Regions from separate parts of the Pacificispira sp. genome, predicted to be linked through region 3. Evidence: riboswitches for the same ligand, from Rfam matches in the RefSeq annotation. Region 3 holds a riboswitch; each other region holds the start of a gene.

Region 1 (4,208 bases), 450 kb from region 3:
ATAACCGTACGCGCCTGACCTGCCCGGATTGCGGCTTCATCCAATACGAAAACCCCTTGATCGTTGCCGGCGCCGTCGTCGTCGAAGACGGCAAGGTATTGCTGTGCCGTCGGTCGATCGAACCGCGCCGTGGCTTCTGGACGATCCCGGCCGGTTATCTGGAACTGAATGAAACGGTGGAAGACGGGGCCCGGCGCGAAGCGCACGAGGAAGCCTGCGCCGACATCGCGATCGACGGCCTGCTGGCGGTCTACACGATCCCCAGGATCAGCCAGGTACAGTTGATCTATGCCGCGCATCTGGCGTCGCCCGGGATTGCCGCGGGCGAAGAAAGCCTGGAGGTCCGGTTCTTCGACTGGGATGAAATCCAGACGGTGGAGATCGCCTTCCCGTCGGTGCATTGGGCCTTGGCCCACCGCCGGTCGATGACCGGGCCGGTTCCTTCCGCGCCATTTGGCAATCCGGACGGCGAGACCGGGGATTACTGATCTCCGGCTTCTTCCGCCGTGTCGGTTTCGCTGTGCCGCATCATGAAGGGCACCTGGGCGATGAAGAACAGGAAAGTTATCGCGATCAGCCCGGGAAACCGGAAATAGACCCAAATCTCTTCCGATACGCTTCGCCACACGACCTCGTTCAGCAGGGCGAGACACAGGAAGAAGATGGCGCAACGCAGCGTCAGAACCTTCCAGGCTCGGTCCGGCATGGTGAAGCTGCCGCCCATGACCGATCGCAGCGGCATCTTGCCGAAAGCCAGGGCCGCCAGCAGGCCGATCCCGAACAGCGTATTGATGATGCTGGGCTTCATCTTGATGAAGCTGGGATCGTTCAGATAGAGCGTCAAACCGCCGAATACCCCGACCAGGACGGCCGTCAATAGCGGCATCCACGGAATCCGACGGGCAACCACCAGCGACAAGACGACGGCTGCCGCACTGGCGCCCATCACGACCTTTGTTGCCAGGAACAGATCGTTACTGAGGAAATAGGTGACGACAAAGGCTGCCAGCGGCGCGAAATCGACCAGTTGGGTCAGCCAGGGAGGACCGGGGCGGGAAGGAACATCCGTCATAGGAGGCTATATAGGCGATGCGGTTGGCCGCGTCATCCGTTCCTTCACGCCACCGGTCCCTGAATGCCGATGGAACATTCTAGTTCCTGACCCGCCGGCGTCTCGGCCGGGCCAGACGTTCGGCCGGAAACTGCGCGATCTGCCTCAGCAATTCGCTCGCCTTGCCGGCTTCGCCGCCGGAGGCATCGGAGAAAGGCGACGTTTCGCCGAGAATTTGGGCAGCCCGCGCCGGATCGGTGCCATCGGGCAGGGCCAGAAGCCAGGACAGAATTGCCCCTTCCGCCGCACCGCGCGGCAAAGGCTCTTCGGCCATGTAAAGGGCGGACAGACTCTGTCCGGGGTCGAACGCCGCAATATCGATTTCCGCAGCCGGAAATGCGGACGGAACACTACTCATAGAAACCTCCTCCCGGGACACCCCGCCCGGACAATAGGGTTGCGTTTCAGTGAGCGGCAGGTCTCCTGGCTCGCGGGTCGGTGCCGGTCCGCCTGGCCTTCCCAACGGTATCCCGTCAGTGGCCTGGACGTGGCGGTCGGCTCGCCGCTTACAGTTGCGGGGGCAGCTTCGGCCTCGGGTCGGGACATTGCGTCCGTCGCCACACCGAATTCCCTTTTGATCCCCTTGCGGGGAACCGCTCTCTCGATCGCATCACTCTAGTGTAATTCGGGGCGGCGACTAAGGAAAAAACGACCTGCTTGCGCGCAGACCCGTCACTTGACCGCTGCACTGCGGCAAGGGCACATTGTCGGCCTGCGCCAATCCGGGGATGGCGCCTGGTCGGGGGATCGGTATGTTCGAGGGGGTTCGGCACGCAATCGAAGAGCGAACGGCACGGCGCAGGAACCGGCCGTTCCTGGAGGCGTGCATGGCGTGCTGTGCCCTGGTTGCGATTGCCGATGGCGAAGTATCCCTGTCGGAACGCGGGCGCGTCGACCAGATCCTGGAAGCCATCGACAAGCTGCGCTTTTTCGACGTGCATGAGGCCGTTGATTTGTTCAACGGCTATGTCGACGGCATCGTCCAGGCCGAGGCCAAGGGCCGCCGCCACGCGCTGGAAGCGGTCAAGGAAATGCGGCATGAGGCCGGGGACGCCGTACTTTTGGTCAAGGTCGCCCTGGCGATCAGCCGCGCGGACGGCGTTTTCCTGGAAAGCGAGCGCGCCCAATGCGAGGCCATCTGCGACGTGCTGGGCCTCGAACTGGAAGACTTTCTGTAAGCGGAATCAGGGGCCGAATCAGCCCAACGCCTGGTGGGCGATAATGTCCTGAAGCGGATCGAACTGGTCCGGGGTCACCTTTATGAAGGCGACGCAGACCACCATGCCCTCGTCATCCGCGCCGACCACTCGGCAGGGAATTTCGATGGTGGTGAATTCGTCCGGCATCAGAACCGCCATGACCTCGTCGCCTTCGGCCAGCCCTTCCTGATCCGGGTAGAACCCGAAACCACCCAGGCTGACATCGGTGACTCGGCCCTTCAGGCCACCCACTTCGGCGGGGAACCGGACCTTGACCCGGCGTTCCTTACGCCGGTCGCCCGGTTTGATGATGCGCATCAGGCGGCTGAACATGCTGGTTTCCTCGATACGGCGAACAATCCGCTCCCCCGCTCGTCGGGCAAGCAGGAATCGTGCCGGACGGGAGCTTACGCCAAAGCGTCCTTCAGGCGATACCAAAACATGCCGAGTGTCAGGAGGGGCGTGCGGAACCGGCCGCCGGGGAAGATCGGGTGCTTGAATTTGTGCATGATGTCGAACTTCTGCGTCTGGCCCTTGATCGCCTCCGCCAGGATCTTCCCGCACATATTGCTGAGCGCCAGGCCGTGTCCGGAATAACCCTGGCTGAAATAGGTGCGGTTGCCGATGCGTCCAACATGCGGCATGCGATCGACCGTGATGCCGATATAGCCGCCCCAGACGTGATCGATCTTCACATCGTCCAGTTCCGGGAAGACATGCAGCATGCGCGGGCGCACGAAACCGCCCAGATCGTTCGGTTCCAACCCTGAATAGGTCGCGCGACCGCCGAACAGCATGCGCTTGTCCGCGCTGAGCCGGTAATAGTCGACGATGAAATTACAGTTCGAAACCGCGTCGTCGGTGGGCAGCAGCGTCTTCGCCCGATTGTCGCCCAACGGCTCCGTCGCGACGATGTAGCTGCCGACCGGCATCAGGCGTCGAAACAGATAAGGCTCCGTCTCGCGCAGATAGGCATTGCCGGCCAGAATGAGGTGTTCGGCATGCACCGATCCATGTTCGGTATGGATCGCGGGCTTGTCGCCGGTATCCAGACGAATGGCGCGGCTGTTCTCGAAAATCTGGGCGCCGGCCTCATGGGCGGCTTTGCCGAGGCCCAGGCAATAGTTCAGCGGATGGACATGGCCCGCGCCCGGTTCCCACAACGCGCCGACATAGCGGTCGGTCCCGATCTTTTCCCGGACGGCGGGACCTTCATAGAGTTTGGAGCCGGTATAGCCCCATTTTTCCCATTCCGCCTGGTCTTCCTTCAGGCCTTCGAACTGGCTCTTCTTCTCGGCGGCATGCAGATAACCCCATTTGAGGTCGCAATCGATGCCGTATTTCTTGATCCGCTCACCGACCAGTTTGGGCGCGCCGTCCGCAATTTCCCAGGCGACTTTCGCTCCCTCGCTGCCGACGACCTTTTCGACGTGATGCATCGACTTGTTGAAGCCGCTGCATACCTGCCCGCCATTGCGGCCGGACGCACCGAAGCCGACCGTTTCCGCTTCGACAACAATCACGGAATAACCGGCCTCCGCCAGTTCCAGTGCGGCGGAAAGCCCGGTGTAGCCGGCGCCGAGAATGGCGACATCGGCCTTGTGCTCGCCTTCAAGCCGGGGATGGCTGGGGGCGGCATGGGCGGTCGCCCGGTAATAGGATCGGGTATCGTCGAACTTTGCCATGTCTTACACCGTGCGCAGGTACCATTCGTAATCCAGGGGCGGAATCTGCGCCTGGAACGCGTCGTTCTCGAAGCTGCGCGCCGCTGCGTAGGTCTCGCAATAATGCGCGCCGAGATATTTCGGGAGGATCTTGCTTTCGCCGAAGGTCTGCAGCGCCTGCCACCAACGCAGCGGCAGTTCCGTCACCGGCTTTTCATAGGCGTTGCTCTTTTC
Region 2 (4,208 bases), on a different contig from region 3:
CCTGGTCGACGCCGGGGGCGGCGCTGATCGGCGCGACCATGGTGGCCGGGGCGCCGACCATCGGCATCGAGGCGGCGGTCGGGGCCTTTCTGCTGGCCGCCGCGCTGATCGTATTGAGCGCCGCGGTCAAGCCGCTGGCGGATGCCATCGCCAAGATCCCGACCGCCGTCGCCGCGGCCATGCTGGCGGGCGTCCTGATCGGGTTTTCGATCGGCGTCTTCGACGCGGCCGCGGGCGATCCGTTGCTGGTCCTGCCGCTGGTGGGCGTCTTTCTGGTGGTCCGCCTGTTCAGTGCCACCTGGGCCGTACTGGCGGTGATCGCGGCGGGGGTGGCCTGGGCGCTGGTCCTCGGCCGGGTCGCGCCGCTGGACGGCGATCTGACGGTTGCGACGCTGGTCCTGATCCGGCCGGAATTCGATCCGGCGGTGCTGATCGGGCTCGGCGTGCCGCTGTTCCTGGTGTCCATGGCGTCGCAGAACCTGCCCGGCTTCGCCGTCCTGTCGGCGGCGGGTTACACGCCGCCGGCCCGTTCCGCCCTGGCGGTTACCGGCATGGCGTCCTTGCTGACCGCGCCGTTCGGCGCCCATACCACCACCTTGGCCGCCATCACGGCGTCGCTTTGCACCGGGCCGGACACGCATCCCGATCCGGCGCAACGCTGGAAGGCGGGGCTGTTCTATGGCGCGGGCTATCTGATCCTGGCAGGGGTCGGCGTGACCCTGGTCGCCGCCTTCGCGGCACTGCCGTCGGCGGTGATCGTGACCGTGGCCGGGCTGGCATTGGTCGGGCCGCTGATGGGCTCGCTCAGCGCCGCCCTGGCGCCGGAAGAAACCCGCTTCGCCGCCGTGCTGACGCTGGTGGCGACGGCATCCGGCCTGTCCCTGTTCGGGATCGGGTCGGCCTTCTGGGGCCTGGCGCTGGGGCTGCTGGTGCTCGGTCTGGACGCCCTCGCCCGGAAGGCGAAGGCGTCCTGAACCCGAAACCGGGTCACGGTCAGGCGTAGGTGCCCGAGAACCGCTGATAGAAGGTGCCGCTGAGCCAGCCCAGCATGACCCAGAAGATCGCCGCGACGACGATGGAGGCGGCGGCGAAATGGCCCGCGATTTCCGGCGGGACGCCGCCGCCGACTTCCGCCGGTTGCGGCGCGCCGACGATATGCGGGGCGGCAATGATCAGAACGCCAAGGACCGTCAGTGGCAGCTTGCGGCCGAAGACCATGAGGCAGAGGCCGATGCCGGTCGCTGCGGCGCAGCCGATCCACCAGAGCTGCCGCACCCCCAGTTCGGCGGCCATGCTGCCGGGTACTTCCGGCGGCAGGCCCAGATTCGGGCCCAGGGTGAAGACGGCGAAGCCGCCGATCCCCCAAAGCAGCCCGATCCGTCCGCTGATCGCGCCGCCATGGACGGCAAAGGCCGCCGTCAGCATGAGGGCGAAGGCGATCCCCATCGTGATATTGGTCCCGGCGGTGAAGAGGGAGCGTTCCAGCCCGTCTTTCGGGCCCCAGGATTCGTCGCCGTGGTCTTCGCCGCTATGGGCCTTGTAGATGGTAAATCCGTGGAACGCGCCGGTGCCGGCGACCCGAAAGACCGCCGTCTCGGGGATCGCGGATTCCGGGATGGCGGCCTCTGTGCCCGCGTTCTCGTATTCCTCGGCATGGAGGATGATAGGGGTGGTGGTGAATTCCTGAATCGCGCTGATCGCTAGACCCGCGACGATGCCCGCGGCGAATGCCGCGCCGAAAAGGCGCCGAAACATATCGTTGAATTCGGTCGGGGCTTAGTGGCAGGGCAGCGCGAAGGCGTGCCGCGCGTCATGCGTCGCATTGTGGATCGTGTCCGAATGCGCGAAGCCGATACCCAGGAACAGGAAGCCGCCGAACAGCGCCGCCGCAACCGATGCCGCCAGAACGCGGGTCCGGGATTCGGTTTCGAGATGGTCGGCGGTGGTGGCCTGAATGCGATCGTTCATTTTGTCTCCTCCCGTCACACCCGACGGTCGTTCGAGATGCCATCGACGCTCGGCAGGTCTCCCGGCTCGCGGGTCGATGCGGCATCCTGCCTTCCCGGCACATGTCCCGATCCGGGCTGGTGTGCCAGTGGCGAGGTGGATACCGCTCGCCGCTCACGGTTGCGGGGGCAGCCCGGGCGCGGATTCCCTGATGGGTAAATCCTTCCCGTGTTCCCTCTTAGCTCCAAGGCCTTCGTGACCCATGAAGGAGAACCGAACGCGTCTTCAAGAATTATCAGTAGCGCCACGGCGGCGTACAGGTCAAGCGCGGCGCCGACAGGGATTGGCGTCAAGGCGACGTTCGAATAATCGGGCGAGGGGGACCGTCAGCTGGTCTTTGCGGCAGCGACGTAGCGCTGCAGGGCGTTGGCGATCGATTCCGGCGCGGTGCCGCCGTTGAACATCGTCACGAACCCGCCGTCCGGCCCCATCAGATAGACATAGCCGGAATGGTTCATCAGATAGAATTCGTCGTCGATCTGCTGGCCCCGGCCGTAATAGACGCGGAACTTCCGTGCCACGGCCTCGATCGCCTCGTCGCTGCCGGTCAGGCCGACCAGACGCGGGTGAAAGGCCGGCGCATAGTCCTTCAGGACGTCCACCGTGTCGCGGGCCGGATCGATGGTGATCAGGACCGGGGTGATCTTTTCGGCCGCCGCGGCGTCCCGCTCCGCCAGGATATCGATGGCGGCCGCCATGCTGGACAATTCCGTCGGACAGACGTCAGGGCAGGAGCTGTAGCCGAAATAGACCAGCAGGAACTGACCCTGGAACGTGTCCTGGGTGACGGTTTCGCCCTTATGATTGGTCAGTTCAAACGCACCGCCGACCTCCAATCCCGGCGCAACCAAGGCCTCGCCGTCGCCACGCACAACGCCGTCCGAGCTGCCGGAGAGCTGATTCCAGACGACAAGGGCGGCCAGACCGATCGCGGCCAGTGCGGCCAGCATGGCGCCGATCAGCGGAATTGTTTTGCGCTGCATGGTATTCAAGGCCTCCGCGGAGGGAACGGATCACTACCCCAAGACGTACGAAGCGGGGGCCCTTATCTCAAGACGCCAAATCGTCGCGGTCATAGTAACAAATGCGCGATCAGCGGCACCAAAAGCGCCGTCGTCAGGCCGTTCAAACCCATGGCGACGGCCGCGAAAACCCCGGCGATCGGGTTGACCTGAAAGGCGCGGGCCGTGCCGATTCCGTGCGCCGCGATGCCGACGGCGAAACCCCGGGCACGCCAATCGCGGACGCGCATCAGGTTCAAAAGCGGCGTGACCACGATGGCCCCCACGATCCCCGTCGCGATGACCAATCCCGCCGCCAGGGACGGCAGGCCGCCGATCCGCTCCGCGATCCCCATCGCGATGGGGGAGGTCACGGATTTGGGCGCCAGCGACAACAGGCTTTCGCTGTCCGCGCCCAGCAGCGAGGCGACGGCCAAGGCCGTGCCGACGGCGGTGACCACGCCGGCGACCAGGGCCGCCAGCATCGGCAGGGCCGCGCGCCGGACCCGGGGCAGGTGGGTATAAAGCGGCACCGCCAGGGCGACGGTCGCGGGACCCAGCAGGAAATGAACGAACTGGGCGCCTTCGAAATAGGTGTCGTAATCGGTGTCCGTCGCGACCAGCAATGCGATCAGCAGCGCCGCCGCAATGGCCACCGGATTGACCGCCGGGTTGCTGCCCGACCGGGTGAAGGCAGCATGGCCGATCCCATAGGCAATCAGGGTCGCGGTCAGCCACAGCAGCGGCGTTTCGGCCAGATAGACCCAGATATCCTGTGTCGCGCCGATCATGCCTTGCGGTCCTCCCCTTCCGCCGGGGCGCCGATCAGACGGGATACGGCGACGAAGACCACCGCGCCGACGGCGATCGCCGCGACGGTGCTGACGATCACCCCGGCCGCGAGCGGCAACCACTCGACCTTCAGGCGGTCTGCGTGCTGGACCAGGCCGACGCTGGCCGGGACGAACAGCAGGGACAGATGTTTCAACAGCCCGGCCGAGGTGTCCTGCAGCCAGTCGGGCGACCGCCGCAGAATCAGCAGCCCCGCCAGCAGGAAGGCGAGGCCGAGCACGGGGCCGGGAATGGGCCAGTTGGCGAGGACCGCGATGGCCTCGCCCAGCAACTGGCAGATCAGAAGAAGGGTCAGGGCGCGCAGCATGGCGCGACTTTACGATGCAACGGGCCGGGGCGCGAGCCCCT
Region 3 (4,208 bases):
AGATTTCGGTCTCCCGGCCGGTTTCATTGACATCCCGTTTGCTGGCGACGGCTACACTCATGCTTCATTCCTCATATTGACTGCAAAACGGCGACGGGGCGGAAAAGGGCCCGCCCCGTCTCCGTTTCAGAATTTCCAGTTCATGCCGGCATAACCGGCGATGCCCGGCGTGCCGAAGGTCAGAACTTCTTCGTACCGTTCGTTCAGCAGGTTCTCGCCGCGGGCATAGAGCTCCAGCCCGTCGATCACCTCATAGCTGCCCTTCAGATTGACCAGCGTGAACGAGCTCATGTCGACGACCGTGCGGTTGAAGGCCGCGTCGAACTCGAAATCCGTGAAGCTGCCGTTGAAGTCGACCCCGAGATTGAGGTTCGCCCGGTCGTCCAGGAATCGGTAGTTCACGTTGAGGCTGGCGAGGTTGGTCGGCCGGCGGACCTGTTCGGTCCCGTCGGACGTTTCCGCGTGGGTCCAGGTATAGCTGGCGCCGATATCGAGCTGATCGGTCAAGGCTAGATCGCCCGAAATCTCGACACCCCGTGCTTCGGACACGCCTTCCAGATTGCGTGACGTATTGCCGGAACCGGTGATCAGGTTTTCCACGTCGCTGCGGAAGAAGGTCACATCGACCCGGGCCTTTTCCTGCCAGAATCGCTGCTCCACCCCGACATCCCAACTGGTCGCGGTTTCAGGCTTCAGGTTGGGGTTGCCGACGAAGTTGTTCGTGAAGCCGAACAGTTCCGTGAGCGTCGGATTCTTGACGCCGGTACCGTGACTGGCATGGAACCGGGTTCCCCAGGAATCGACCAGATAGGCCGCCGAAAGGCGATGGGTCTGTTCATTCTCGAACCGGTCATTGTAGTCCTGACGCAGGCTGGCTGACAGGAACAGGGACTCGAATAGACCCAGATTGTATTCCCCGGCGAAGGCATTGTTGGTTGTGTCGATCTTGCCCTGTCCCAGGAAGCTCGCCTTCATCGTGTCCTTTTCGGATTCCGCCAGCAGCGTGAAGTCGTGTTCCGCCTGGGCGAGCGACGGCGTGTCGAAGGATACCGTCGTCTGGTAGGCGTATTTGCGTTTGCTGCCGTCGGCAAAGCTGGACAGCGCCCCATTGGTTCGGCTGTCATCCTTGTCGCTGGAATAGGCCGCGTCGAACCGGTGGGTCCAGGCGCCGTCGAAGGGATCGACCGACAGGCCGATCCGGCCATAGCGCTGATTGGTCGTCGTATCCGAAGCCTGGTCCACGGCACCGATTCCGCCGGTGAACCCGTCGGTTTCGAAATACGCCTTCGTCGCGCGGATTGTGGTATCCAGGGTCAGCCAATCCAGTGGCTGGACGTCGGCGTTCAGCGACAAAGTATCGTTCCGGTAGCCATCCTTTTCGGGATTGCCGCGGTCCTCGGCGGCATTGGAAATCCCTTCGGTCCGGAACCGGTTCGCGGTACCTGAGATGCTGAAACGCTCCCCGCCGTAACGCAGGGAAACGCCGGCCTCGCCGGTCTGGAAGCTGCCGCCTTCTGCGGACACCTCACCGCCAAACCCGTCACGCCCCCGCTTGGTGGTGATGCTGATCACGCCGCCGATGGCGTCACTGCCGAACAGGGCGGACTGCGCACCGCGCAGGATCTCGATCCTTTCGATGTCGGCGGTCATTAGGCGCGAGAAATCGTATTCCGATCCGGCGCTTTGATCGTTGATCTCGATCCCGTCGACGATGACCAGCGTATGATTCGATTCCGCCCCGCGGATCCGGACTGCGGTTTGGGCGCCCGGCGAACCGGTCCGGTTTACGGCCAGCCCCGGCACGTCCCGCAAGACGTCCGAAACGAATTTCTGCCCGCCACGCTCCAAATCTTCGGCGGTGATCACCGTGACCGAACTGCCGACACGTTCCGCCGGCAGGGCGATCCGGCTGGCGGAGACGATGGTGTCCGGTGCCGTCACGACGGTACCCGTGTCCTGTTCCTGCGCCGCGGCAGCTCCGGCAAGTCCCAAAAGGGCTGTCATTGTGAACGCCCCCACCCAATACTGTGCCCGTATCCTGGGCGTGGTCCTGGCGACCGTTTTCATGTGCTCCCTCCAATCGGTTGATGCCGACAGGAAGAGCCGCGAGGCAGTCATCGCCCCGACGAATCGAAACCGGGATGGGAAACAAAATCCGATACGACCAAGGCGAACCGGTGCCCCCAGCCCGGCGCGACACGCCCTGGTCGATGCATACCGGACCGCGGCCCGTCCAAATCGACGGTCCACGTCCTGAACGGGTTCGGCTTTGACGTGAGAGAGCGTTGGCGGAAATCGCCGTCGTCACACCTCACGGGCCGCGTCCCATTCGCCAGACGCACCTAGCAAGGCGCCACCGCGAACGGGATCAAGCCCGCGCCCCCGGCAATCCCCGACCGGAAGCAAAGGTGACGCGGCCTCTGGCAGGTCTCCTGGCTCGCGGGTCAGGGACGGGCGGCCGGTCTTCCCGACTGGGCACCCGATCAGGGCCCGGTCAGTGACCGTCACTTGGCCGCCGTCTCGCCGCTCACAGTTGCGGGGACAGCCCCGGATCGCGCGTCCCTGTTGGGTAATGCGCTACCGGTGTTCCCTTTTAATCCCCCCAGCCTGATGCCGGTCAGGGGAACCAAGGGCCACATCCAAATTCGTACATCGTCAAATCCTATCGGCGCAAGGCCAATGACGAATGCTGCAACATGGTGCGCGTCCAAGTCGGCGAAGAACCAGATTGGAACACACAATATTCAGAGAGAGCTGCTTGCAAATTCAATGTTATGATATAACGTCCGGCTCAAATTCACACTAGAAACCGGAAGCCGAAGTATCTCGCAGACTCGAGATCTGATCCTCGTTCCGCCCGCCAATCCAACATCCCTTGATTCCCTTCCCATGGAGGTACACATGCGTGCGTTCACCAAAGCAATGTTCGGCGCGGCTATCGGCGCCGCCGCCCTGATCGCTACAAGCACGGCATCGACGGCACAGGGCCGGACCGACGTCGTCGTCGCCGCGCCCTGGCACGTCAACGGCATGGACCCTGCCTCGGACGGCTACACGTTTCAGCGGATGGAGGTTGCCGAAACCCTGGTGGATGCCGGGATTGACGGACAGTTGCGCCCGGGCCTCGCAACCGAATGGCAGGTCGGCGGCGATGGTCTGGTCTGGCGCTTCCAACTGCGCGACGGCGTCCGGTTCCATGACGGTACAGAGTTGAGCGCGGATGCCGCCGTGGCCAGCCTGAAGCGCGCTGTGACGCAACCCGGCGTCCTGCAGAACCTGCCGATTGCGGAGATCGCCGCCGATGGCGATGCGGTTGTGATCCGCCTTGCGGAGAAGTTTGCCGCATTGCCTGCTGTCCTGGCGAACTATACGGCCCTCATCCTGGCTCCGGCGTCGTTCGACGGTGACGGGAAGGTGGTTTCCGTGATCGGCACCGGCCCGTTCCAGGTGGCACAGATCGATCCGCCGAGCTCCCTCAGCCTGAAGCGGTTTGACGGCTATTGGGGGGAGGCGGCCCATCTGGAAGCCGCCCGTTACATCTCCACGTCCCGGGCGGAAACGCGGGCGTTGATGGCCGAAAGCGGCGATGCCGATCTCGTCTTTACCCTGGACCCGGCCGGGTACAGCCGACTCAGCCAATTGGAGCCGGTCGAGGTCAAGGCGGTCCCGATCCCTCGCACGATCGTCCTCAAGCTCAATCTTGCCCATCCCGCGCTGACGGAGGCGGAAGCGCGCCAGGCGCTCAGCCTCGCGATCGATCGCGACGGTATCGCCGCGGGCATTCTGCGCTTCCCCGACGCCACGGCCAGCCAGTTGTTCCCGCCGGCCCTTGCCGACTGGCACGATCCGACGCTGACACCGCTGGCCTACGATCCGGACACCGCGCGTCAGTCGCTTGCCGCCTTGGGCTGGGCGCCGGGCGAAGACGGCATTCTCGTTCGCGACGGGATGCGCTTTGCGTTGACGTTGCGGACATTTCCCAACCGCCCGGAACTGCCGCTGATCGCAGCCGCGCTGCAGGATCAGTGGCGCCAGATCGGGGTGGCGCTCGACATCTCCGTCGGCAATTTTTCCGAGATCCCGTCCGGGCATCAGGACGGCTCGCTCGATGTCGCCCTGTTCGCGCGCAACTATGGCCTGACGCCGGACCCCGTCGTGAACGCGGCGGAAGATTTCGGGGCCGGTGGCGCGGATTGGGGTGCCATGAA
Region 4 (4,208 bases), on a different contig from region 3:
CTGCGTCCTGTCGGCGTTTAATGGGATTGGTTCCGGTATGAGTGACATTCAGGCGACCCGCATCCACCACAACATCGACCGCCATCTGGCGGAACGCCCGGACAATCCCGCCGTGATCGATTTTGACGGCCGGCGCCTGTCTTATCGCGATTACGCTGCCGCCGTGACGCAGGCCGAGGCCGTGCTGAGCGAGGCCGGGGTCGTCGCCGGTGACCGGGTCCTGATCGTGGCCGAGAACAGCCTTGCGGCCATCGCCTTCGTTTTTGCCTGCAGCCGCCTCGACGCTTGGGCCGTGCCCGCCAACGCGCGTATGACGGCGGCGGAACTGGAACGTATCCGCCAGCATGCGACGCCTCGTGCCGTCGTTTATACGGTCAAGGCCTCGCCGGACGCGGCCGAGCATGCCAAAGCCGATGCTGCCCAAGACCAGGACGGGGCGTTCGGCACGGTCGGGTTTTCGACACCCTTCGACAGCGCGCCGCAGCCGGTGGAACCGGGACTCGCTCAGGTTGGGGTCGTCCTTTATACGACCGGCACGACCGGCGCGCCCAAAGGCGTGATGCTGACCCACGGCAATCTATTGTTTGCCGGCAAGTCGTCGGCGGAACTGCGCGACATGACCCCGACGGATACGGTCTATGGCGCCTTGCCGATGACCCATGTCTTCGGTTTGGCCTCCATGGTCGTCGCTGCCAGCCATGGCGGGGCCTGCATTCGCCTGCAACCCCGGTTCAGTGCCGAGGCCCTGTATAACGCCCTGCGCGAGGATGTGACGATCCTGCCTGCCGTGCCGCAGATGCATGCCCATCTGATGCATTATACGAAGGCGCAGGGCTATACGCGGCTGGAAGGCAGCGGGCTGCGCTACGTCTCGTCGGGCGCCGCGCCGTTGGACCCGGCCTGGAAGCGCAGCGCCGAGGCCTTCTATGGCATCCCCTTGCAGAACGGCTATGGCATGACGGAAACCACGGCCGGGGTCTGCGCGACGCGCAATGCGATCGGCAATCCGGATGTCAGCGTCGGCTATGCCCTGCCGGGTGTCGATATCAAGCTGGACGAGGCGATCGGCGGTCAGAATGACGGTGTCGGCGAGATCCTGACCCGGGGCCCGCATATCATGAGGGGCTATTTCCGGAACCCGGAAGAAACCGCAAAAGTGCTGCTGCCCGACGGGTACCTGCGCACCGGCGATCTGGGGAAGTTCGACGAGAACGGCATGCTGCACATCGTCGGCCGGTCAAAGGAACTGATCATCCGGTCCGGTTTCAACGTCTATCCGCAGGAGGTGGAGAAGGCGTTGAACGACCATCCGTCCGTCGTTCTGGCCGCCGTGATCGGCCGCACGGTCGAGGGCGGGAACGAGGAAGTGCTGGCCTTTGTCCAGGTCGCCGATCCCGCCGCCGTGACGGAGGACGAGTTGAAGACCCATGTGGCCGGCAGCCTGTCCAGCTACAAGCGGCCGTCGAAGATCGTCATCACCGACCGGCTGCCGGCCGCCGCCACCGGCAAGATCCTGAAGAACCGCCTGATCGAGACCTTCCGGGATCGTCTCTAGGCTCTGAAGGGCGGAAATCGCGCACCTGTCGCAGCCAGCACTTAACCTGTCGCGTTACAGAAATCCCAGACCCCCGGCCGGGCGCAAAGTCCGGGCGCTTGTGGTGCCGTTCCGCCGTTCGCGGCGTGACGGAGAATTGGGAAGCCGGTGAGATCCCGGCACTGCCCCCGCAACGGTAAGAAGGGTTGAAGCGCGGCGAATGCCATTGGGAAGCAATGTCCCGAGAAGGCGCCGCGTTCGGCTAGCACCTCCCTTCGAGTCCGGAAACCAGCCCAGGCAAGACTGCTCTTGGATCGCGGGTGGCGATCACGAGGTGCCTTTCCTTCCGTCCGCCGCCGATTGCCGGAGCGGGGAAGGGATGTCCTCTTGAGAACACCAGCGACCATACCAACCGCGCCGCCGGATGCGGCGCATGACTGAGGAGATTCGGTATGGACGCATCTTACCGTGTGCAAGGCCTGCTGGCCGCCCGTCGGCCCGGCTATTCCCTGGCGCAGGAATTCTATGGCGACCGCGCGGTTTTCGATTTGGAAATGGACACCCTGTTCCTGAACGAATGGCTGTTCGCGGGGCATGGCTGCGAGATTCCGGAGGTTGGGGATTACACCACCTACCGGGTCGGCCGGGCCGAGGCGATCATCCTGCGCGGTGCCGATGGCGAGATCCGCGCCTTCCACAATGCCTGCCGCCATCGCGGTTCGCGTATCTGCCAATCGGCGCAGGGTAATGCCGCGCGGCTGGTCTGTCCCTATCACCAATGGACCTACGACCTGGAAGGCAAGCTGCTGTTCGCCCGCGAGATGGGCCAGGATTTCGATCCCAACGCGTTCAAGCTGAAGCCGGTCGCCTGCGAAAGCGTCGGCGGCTATCTCTTCGTCAATTTCAGCGATGCGCCGCCCGATTTCGCCCCGGTCCGCGCGCGGATCGAACCCTATATGCTGCCGCACCGGTTGGAGTATACCAAGGTCGCGCATAAGACGACGATTGTCGAAAAAGGCAATTGGAAGCTGGTCTGGGAAAACAACCGCGAATGCTATCACTGTTCCGGGTCCCATCCGGAACTGTGCCGCACCTTCACCGACGCGCCGACCATCACCGGGGTCGAACAGACCGGCGGCGACAATTTCCTACAGGATCATTGGAACCGCTGCGAGGCCGCCGGCCTGCCCAGCCAATTCTATCTGGACGACAGCGGCCAGTACCGCGTCATGCGCGTGCCGTTGCTGCGCGATACCGAAAGCTTCACCATGTCCGGCAAACCGGCCTGTTCCAAACCGCTGGGCGCGATTCGGGAAGAGCGCATCGGCTCCATGCTGTTGTTCCACTATCCCAGCAGCTGGAACCATCTGCTGCGCGATCACGCGATCTCCTTCCACGTCAATCCGATCGGCCCGCAGGAGACGGAGGTCACGACCCGCTGGTTGGTGCGCAAGGACGCGGTCGAAGGCGTGGATTATGACCTGAAGACGCTGACCGAAGTTTGGGACGCGACCAACGACCAGGACCGGATGCTGGTCGAACAGAACCAGTTGGGGGTGAACTCCCCGGCCTATGAACCCGGCCCCTATTCGCCGATCCATGAAACCGGCGTGCGCCAGTTCACCGACTGGTATTGCGATGCGATGACCCGGCAGCTTGGCGCCTTCGCGCCGGCCGCAGCGGCGGAGTGACGGGAATGCGGCTGACCCAATTCAAGGCTCTGGACGAACGGACCTATTGGACCGACGCGAAGGAACTGGAATGCATGATGATCATTCCGGAAGCGCCGGATGTGACCTCTTTCTGTTTCAAGACGGCGGACGATAGCTGGTTCCGCTATCTGCCCGGCCAGTTCATCACGCTGGAATTGCCGGTCGGGCCGGAGCCATTGTTGCGCACCTATACCCTGTCCTCCTCGCCGTCGCGGCCGCTGTCGATCTCGGTCACGGTCAAGGCGCAGAAGGACAGTATCGGATCGCGCTGGATGCTGGAGAATGTGAAGGTCGGCGACCGGCTGCGCGCCTATGGGCCGGGCGGCATCTTCACCTTCATGCAGTATCCGGCGGACAAATATCTGTTCATTTCCGCTGGGTCCGGCGTGACGCCGATGATGTCGATGACGCGCTGGCTGTTCGATAATGGCGAGCATACGGATATCGCGCTGATTTCCTGCGCCCGCCGCCCGTCGGAACTGATCTTCGAACCCGAACTGCGCCGCATGGCCCAGCGCGTGCCGGACATCAAACTGTCCTTCGTGGTGGAGGAGGACGATCCGTTCTCCGCCTGGGCCGGGTACCGGGGCCGGTTGAACCAGCTGATGCTGGAACTGATGGCGCCGGACTATATGGAGCGGGAAATCTTCTGCTGCGGGCCGGAACCCTTCATGAAAACGGTGCGCGATGTCCTGAACGCCGCCGGATTCGAAATGGCGCATTACCATGAGGAAAGCTTCCACGCGCCGATCCGGACCGAAGATCAACGCCCGGAACACGACGATATCGTATTGGACGAAACTGCCGGCGCGATGATCCGGTTCGCCGCGTCGGGTCTGGACGCGATGTGCAGCGAAACCGACACCATTCTTCAGGTCGCCAAGGCGCAGGGCCTGAACATTCCGTCGGCCTGTCAGTTCGGCGTTTGCGGTACCTGCAAGGTCCGCAAGACATCGGGCGAG

The links. A riboswitch is a leader RNA that binds a small molecule or an ion and turns the genes downstream of it on or off. The one in region 3 is predicted to bind cobalamin.
Region 1: another riboswitch for cobalamin. It lies ahead of ACO06O_RS00835 (hypothetical protein); the one in region 3 lies ahead of ACO06O_RS02825 (TonB-dependent receptor plug domain-containing protein).
Region 2: another riboswitch for cobalamin. It lies ahead of ACO06O_RS21160 (CbtB domain-containing protein); the one in region 3 lies ahead of ACO06O_RS02825 (TonB-dependent receptor plug domain-containing protein).
Region 4: another riboswitch for cobalamin. It lies ahead of ACO06O_RS15200 (aromatic ring-hydroxylating oxygenase subunit alpha); the one in region 3 lies ahead of ACO06O_RS02825 (TonB-dependent receptor plug domain-containing protein).

Annotation. Positions count from the first base shown of each region.
Region 1 covers NZ_CBDDHE010000002.1:160,180-164,387, reverse strand. Annotated here, with positions in the region: gene ACO06O_RS00845 (NUDIX domain-containing protein) at 1-488, shown strand, start outside; gene ACO06O_RS00840 (inner membrane-spanning protein YciB) at 482-1,072, opposite strand; gene ACO06O_RS00835 (hypothetical protein) at 1,152-1,469, opposite strand; cobalamin riboswitch at 1,508-1,724, opposite strand; gene ACO06O_RS00830 (tellurite resistance TerB family protein) at 1,939-2,289, shown strand; gene ACO06O_RS00825 (PilZ domain-containing protein) at 2,308-2,643, opposite strand; gene ACO06O_RS00820 (NAD(P)/FAD-dependent oxidoreductase) at 2,718-3,995, opposite strand; gene ACO06O_RS00815 (glutamine synthetase family protein) at 3,999-4,208, opposite strand, start outside.
Region 2 covers NZ_CBDDHE010000011.1:5,784-9,991, forward strand. Annotated here, with positions in the region: gene ACO06O_RS21150 (benzoate/H(+) symporter BenE family transporter) at 1-974, shown strand, start outside; gene ACO06O_RS21155 (CbtA family protein) at 994-1,755, opposite strand; gene ACO06O_RS21160 (CbtB domain-containing protein) at 1,777-1,968, opposite strand; cobalamin riboswitch at 2,003-2,240, opposite strand; gene ACO06O_RS21165 (SCO family protein) at 2,334-2,990, opposite strand; gene ACO06O_RS21170 (LrgB family protein) at 3,080-3,799, opposite strand; gene ACO06O_RS21175 (CidA/LrgA family protein) at 3,796-4,167, opposite strand.
Region 3 covers NZ_CBDDHE010000002.1:609,166-613,373, reverse strand. Annotated here, with positions in the region: gene ACO06O_RS02830 (DUF7676 family protein) at 1-61, opposite strand, end outside; gene ACO06O_RS02825 (TonB-dependent receptor plug domain-containing protein) at 127-2,004, opposite strand; cobalamin riboswitch at 2,406-2,646, opposite strand; gene ACO06O_RS02820 (ABC transporter substrate-binding protein) at 2,902-4,208, shown strand, end outside.
Region 4 covers NZ_CBDDHE010000008.1:111,119-115,326, reverse strand. Annotated here, with positions in the region: gene ACO06O_RS15210 (NAD(P)H-dependent flavin oxidoreductase) at 1-21, shown strand, start outside; gene ACO06O_RS15205 (class I adenylate-forming enzyme family protein) at 38-1,555, shown strand; cobalamin riboswitch at 1,640-1,845, shown strand; gene ACO06O_RS15200 (aromatic ring-hydroxylating oxygenase subunit alpha) at 1,987-3,225, shown strand; gene ACO06O_RS15195 (2Fe-2S iron-sulfur cluster-binding protein) at 3,231-4,208, shown strand, end outside.